Regions from separate parts of the Oceanobacillus sp. FSL K6-0127 genome, predicted to be linked through region 2. Evidence: riboswitches for the same ligand, from Rfam matches in the RefSeq annotation. Region 2 holds a riboswitch; the other holds the start of a gene.
The links. A riboswitch is a leader RNA that binds a small molecule or an ion and turns the genes downstream of it on or off. The one in region 2 is predicted to bind thiamine pyrophosphate.
Positions count from the first base shown of each region.

Region 1: linked by a shared signal. The riboswitch ahead of MHH64_RS19765 (3-oxoacyl-ACP reductase) and the one ahead of thiT (energy-coupled thiamine transporter ThiT) in region 2 are both predicted to bind thiamine pyrophosphate.

Region 1 covers NZ_CP150287.1:4,044,371-4,047,582, forward strand. Annotated here, with positions in the region: gene MHH64_RS19755 (hypothetical protein) at 1-30, shown strand, start outside; gene MHH64_RS19760 (DNA alkylation repair protein) at 360-605, shown strand; TPP riboswitch at 861-960, shown strand; gene MHH64_RS19765 (3-oxoacyl-ACP reductase) at 1,111-1,863, shown strand; gene MHH64_RS19770 (LLM class flavin-dependent oxidoreductase) at 1,945-3,212, shown strand, end outside.
Region 2 covers NZ_CP150287.1:3,258,801-3,262,012, reverse strand. Annotated here, with positions in the region: gene MHH64_RS16210 (M3 family oligoendopeptidase) at 1-1,160, shown strand, start outside; TPP riboswitch at 1,232-1,335, shown strand; gene thiT (energy-coupled thiamine transporter ThiT) at 1,720-2,289, shown strand; gene MHH64_RS16200 (hypothetical protein) at 2,365-2,505, shown strand; gene MHH64_RS16195 (general stress protein) at 2,604-2,954, opposite strand; gene MHH64_RS16190 (hypothetical protein) at 3,089-3,212, shown strand, end outside.

The DNA.
Region 1 (3,212 bases), 790 kb from region 2:
GAAACGGATTTATCGTCGGCGCAACTGTAGGAACTGCAACGGCTTCAAAATCAGGTGAGTGAATTGAAACAGGCCGTTACCGATATTTTAGACTTGGCCAATGAACTGAAAGAGGGAACCATTGAAAAAATGTTATCGAAAAGTGACTTTAACGTTTCATTCATCCTTATCGGCTATAGTGAAAGATACTAACAAGTTGTATATAAATATCCACCACACGTTGTTTTAGAAGCTCATTAACCAAAACAAAACTCCCAAACAAACAGTTTCCCGAATAATAAAAAGCAAATAGGCCACAATAAACATGAAAATCAGAAAATGACTGTCATCACTAAAAGACATATGGAGGTGCAATACGGATCAAGCCATACCGTTGTCCAAATTGCAAAACAAATAAATCCCGCTTTAATCTCATTGAGCAAATCGCAATACCTGTTAAACTAGACGCAAAAACTGGAGAATTACTGGAAAGTTATACAGATGAGAGTACGGAAATGTTCCATCAGATGTATAAGGGGCCAAAATACCGTATTCAATGTGGGATATGTGGTTTGATAGAGAATGAAAATACATTTGAACAGTTTGCTAAATATGCAGGTTTTTAATGTTTGTATGTGTGTCTGCTGCGACCCTAATGATTTTTTGTTGTTGAGAAAACATTTATTTGAACAAACCTTTTAAGGAACCTAAACTCTGTTAATTAATGATCGATTATAAATATGAATCCATTATGATCAATAGTATAAATTGAATAAAAAAACAATCACGTTTTTATAGCAAAAAATCATAAAATTACGTTAACCATCCCTATTCCCTTGACATAAATTTCTAAAGATTATAACATATGGATATAACTTAATTATATGCACTAGGGGTGTTATTTAACTGAGATGAGTATTACTCAAACCCTTTGAACCTGAACTAGTTGAAACTAGCGTAGGAAAGTGTAAACTCTAAATACATACTTAAAGAACATTTATGCCTTATTCTTAATATGTAGTTATTTGTTTTTACGCAGCTTTCCTATGGGAAGGTTGCGTATTTTTTATTTTATCTATCATTTTTATGATGTAAGTTTCACGCTAAATTAATAGTATAGGAGTGGTTAGGATGATTAGAACAGTATTAGTAACAGGCAGCAGCAGAGGGTTAGGGGCAACTATTGCAAAGACATTGGCACAGCAAGGATTTCAAGTGGTTATCAACTACTATCAAAGCAAAGAAGCTGCTGAGAAGCTCGTTTCTGAGATTGGTGAAGAGAATGCTATTGCCATTCGGGCTGATGTAACAAATCGTAAAGAAGTAGATGAATTGATAAAAAAAGCAACGGAATATTTTGGCCAAATAGATGTTGTCGTCAATAATGCATTAATAGATTTCAAGTTTGATCCAACCAAACAAAAATCCTTCACAGAACTTACATGGGAAGATTATCAAAAACAACTGGATGGTACGTTAAAAGCAGCATTTAATGTCGTTCAAAGCGTCATCCCCCAATTTATTGAACGACAAAATGGAAGTATTATAAGCATTGGTACAAATTTATATCAAAATCCTGTTGTACCCTACCATGAATATACAACAGCAAAAGCTGGATTAATCGGTTTTACACGTAATATCGCTGCCGAATTAGGTGTATATGGCATAAAAGCGAATGTAGTTTCAGGTGGATTATTAAAAACAACTAACGCGAGTGCCGTTACAACACCAGAAGTATTCGATTTAATTGCTCAATCAACGCCATTGAAGAAAGTGACCACACCTCAAGATGTAGCCAATATGGTCGCTTATTTATCTTCAGAAAATGCTGACGGTATTACAGGGCAAAATTTCACAATAGACGGCGGTTTAACAATGAACTAATAGCTTAAAATACGATAGCTGATCCTTCAAAAACGGAATGTACAAGACAGTTAATAATGATGTATGTTGAGGTGTAAATAAATGACAAAAACGAAAGAAAGACAACTGCATTTAGGTGTTTTGCTGTATGGTTGCGGACACCATCAAGCTGCTTGGTTAATGCCTGACTCAAGCATTGAACATATTGGGGAGATTTCTTATTATCAATCTTTAGCACAGGTTGCGGAAAAAGGTTATTTTGATGCAGTATTTTTTGCTGATAATCAATCATTTCCGGCTAAACATGCCAGTGATATGCCAGCATTTTGGTTTGATCCAGTAGTCAATTTAACAGCTATTTCCCAAGTGACAAATCATGTTGGATTAGTTGCAACAATTTCAAGCACTTTTTCTAATCCTTTCACAGCTTCCCGGCAGCTCTTAAGCTTAGACCATATTACAAAAGGGCGTGTTGGCTGGAATCTCGTTACCTCCATGACTGATTTAGAGGCGTTGAATCATAGTATGGAAGAGCTGCCTCCTCGTGACAAACGTTATGAAAAGGCAGATGAATTCGCTGCTTTAATGAATAAGTTATTTATTTCATGGGATGATAATGCGTTTCTGCATCAGCGGGAAGAAAGAAAATTGATAAACCCATCAAACATTCAGCCTTTTCATCACGATGGTACGTATTTTAAAGTGCATGGCCCATCCACCACGCCAAAAAGTCCGCAAGGCAAGCCAGTATCCATGCAAGCGGGGGCATCTAAACAAGGCATTGCATTAGCCGCAAAATATGCCGATGCAGTCTATTCCGTGTCGTGGAACTTAAAGCAAGCAAAAAGTTTTCATAAAAAATTAGATGAACAAGTTAAACAAAGCGAAGACAGCAATAGACATATTAAAGTATTCCCAGGCCTAGTAACTTATGTAGGGCATACACGTGAAGAAGCTTTAGCCAAAAAAGCAGCTTTAGATGAGCAATTACCTATTGAAACAGCTTTAAAACAGTTGAGTTTCTTTATTCAGCAGGACTGTTCGAATTGGGAAATTGATAAAGCAGTCCCTCCATTACCTCCAGTAGAAGAATTTACTGGTCCAGTTGGACGTTACGAAACAATACTGGAAATTATCAATGATACCCAGCCTACAGTAAAAGAATTATTAGGTTATCTCAGTGCAGGCGGTGGACATCACACACTAATAGGTACACCCGAAGAAATTGTGGATCAAATGGAGGTCTGGTTTGAAGCTGGTGTTGCTGACGGATTTAATCTAATGCCTCCTACATTACCCGGCAGTTTAGAAGACTTTGTGGAACTGATTGTTCCTGAAATGCAAAGAAGAGGGATTTTCAGAAAGAATTA
Region 2 (3,212 bases):
AGGTACGTAAACATGTTTTCGATCAGCTGAGTAATGCTTGGGAAGAACAATCTGCATTATTTAGTCAGACTTTAAATCATTTAGCCGGCTTTCGTTTGGAAACATACAAACACCGTGGATGGGAACATGTTTTAAAGGAACCGTTAGCAATAAACCGGATGAAAAAAGAAACGTTGGATGCAATGTGGACAGCTATTATAAATAATAAAAAGCATTTTGTAACGTATTTAAATAAAAAAGCAGATTTACTCGGTTTAGAGAAATTAAGTATTTACGATATCAGTGCTCCAGTCAGTACGACTGTAAAAACATCAAGCTATACAGAAGGTGCGAAATTTATTGTTGATCAATTTCAAACGTTCAGCCCGAAGATGGCAGGATTTGCAAAAATGGCATTTGAAGAAAGGTGGATTGAAGCGGAAGATCGTGCAGGTAAACGACCTGGTGGATTTTGTACGAGTTTCCCAGATAGTGAACAGACACGCATATTTATGACGTATTCAGGTACATCATCAAATATTTCTACTCTTGCCCATGAATTAGGTCACGCATACCATCAGCATGTGATGAATGATGTTAATGGTTTAAATCAGCGTTACGCAATGAATGTAGCTGAAACTGCCTCCACTTTTGCGGAAATGATTGTAGCAGATGCTTCTGTAAGAAATGCCCAAACGAAAGAAGAAAAACTCGCGTTACTGGAAGACAAAATTCAACGTAGTGTCGCCTTTTTTATGAATATTCATGCAAGGTTTTTATTTGAAACGCGATTTTATGAAGCGCGTAAGCAAGGGATGGTTTCTTCACAGCGCTTAAATGAATTAATGGTCGAAGCACAAAAGGAAGCTTATTGTAATAGTTTAGAAGAATATGATCCAAACTTTTGGTCCTCTAAACTACATTTTCATATTACAGGTGTTCCGTTTTATAATTTTCCATATACATTTGGCTATTTATTTAGCCTTGGTATTTACGCGTATGCAAAGGAGAAAGGCGGCAGCTTCGAGGATGATTATATTGCCTTACTAAGAGATACTGGTCGAATGACAGTAGAAGAGCTCGCAAAAAAGCATTTAAATGCTGATCTCACGAAACCGGAATTTTGGGAAAGTGCTATTGGATTATGTGTAGAAGATGTAAAGGAGTTTCAACGTTTATAATTGTTTTTGTAATTAATTTGTTCAATTCAAATAAATAAGGTACAATACAGGTAACAAAAAAGTAAATAGAAAAAGCCTGCAGGGGGAGTCGTTTTGACTGAGAGTGAACATTATTGTTCAGACCCTTTGAACCTGTTAGTTAATTCTAGCGTAGGGATGGTAGTCTTTTTGATGGAATAAAAAAAGTAATGTGAGCGAAGCAGACTACTTAATTGTAGTCACCATCAGAAAGCTTCCCTTGACATTACTTTTTTGCGTCTAAAATGCGATAAAGGTATATGTTCAAAAGGAGGATAAAAAGGACCGAGGTCGGCTACAGTTGCAACGCCCTGGGGCTGTGTTTACTCGCCCCACAGAAAAGCTTTGTTGCAACACCGACACTAGCACGTCCTGTGCGTCGAAGTTCGAGGCGGCGTAACTCCCCCGGACCAGGCTTCCACAGGATCTGGTGACTTCTGTGTTGCTCACAGGACGTGGGCGATTTTAGCAGAAGATCCCCTGCGATGCGTCATTTTTACCGAACTTTTTGAACTGCCTCTAAAAGGGAGAGTACTTAACATTGAATTCAAAACGTACGTTATTTTTGGTAGAGGTAGCGATTTTTACTGCTTTAGCACTTCTCTTAGACATCCTTCCAATATCATTTAAAATTTGGGCGCAAGGCGGATCTGTTTCGTTTGCGATGATCCCGGTTTTTATTGTTGCGTTCCGTTGGGGGATTAAAGGGGGATTGCTCTCGGGATTCCTTTGGGGAGTTTTGCAAGTGGCAACAGGAACGGCTTACGTTCTAGAACCATTACAAGGATTTATTGATTATGCAATTGCCTTTACGGTACTTGGCTTTGCTGGTTTGTTTGCTAAGAAAATTCAGGAGGCTGTTAAATCCGGCGAATCGAAGACGTATTTAACCTATATTACGCTTGGTGTTTTCGTTGGCTCTGCATTACGCTTCGTCGCTCATTATGTGGCGGGTATTGTGTTCTTTGGTTCGGCCGTCGAAGGGCAGCCAGCTTGGTTATATTCATTAATTTATAATGCATCTTACATGGTTCCATCTTTTATTATCAGCACTGTAATTGTATTTTTCTTGTTCCACAAGCAGCCAAGAACATTATTAAATGCTGCGTAAAATGTTATACATTCGCTCACATAAGAATAACCTCTTTTAAGAAGAGGTTATTCTTTTTAGGAAGGAGATAAAGTAATGCAAGAGTTAATCGGTATATGTGTGGAATGTTTGGAAGAAATCTATTGTGAGAATGGTTTCTTTGATGGTGTACACAAAGAGGGAAAATTATTTTGTAATGATTGTGCAGATAGGGAGGAAGGACATGGTATCACATAATAGAAGAAAAATCTCCCAAAAGTCTTAGGGAGAATGGGCAGTTGGGAATGCCCCATGCTCCTAAGACTTTTGGGAGGTCAGATTTTCTGTATACGTATTTACACGAGCATTTCTTCTACGAAATCATGATTGGTAACGATCAGTAGAATCTTGCCGTCATCCAAATCCTCTTCGTAATTTTCTGCTTCTACAGTAGTGACACCAATCTCCTTCAGCTTCGTACGTAATTCATCACCTTGACTATTAAACATATTCCCTACGGCACTTGAAAAATCCATCTCTTTCATCCCAATTGTATTCGCATCCACACCTTCTGCTAGACGACCAGTTCTTTCATCATCATGTGTAAGAATATAAATATCGTCTCTTGCTACACCTTTTGTTTTTAATTTCGTAATGTCAAGTTTAATTTGTGTTTCATCTACATATTCTTTTACATATGGTTTCATGTATAAATTCCTCCTTTTGAAGTTATATATTATGTACCCGTTGTTTAATTAATAAAACATCCAGTGTTCGAATCTGTCGCATAACGCGATTTTTACGCATAGGTTATAGCACATCCAAAAGGGAGGAATACGTAATGGTTTTAACATTTTCCCATGTGCTTTATGGCTTATTTACGCTTATTGTTATCTTAACAATGATATTTCGTAAAGGTGTTGTATTTCCGACACTATTAGGTACCTTTATTATTGGTTGTTTTT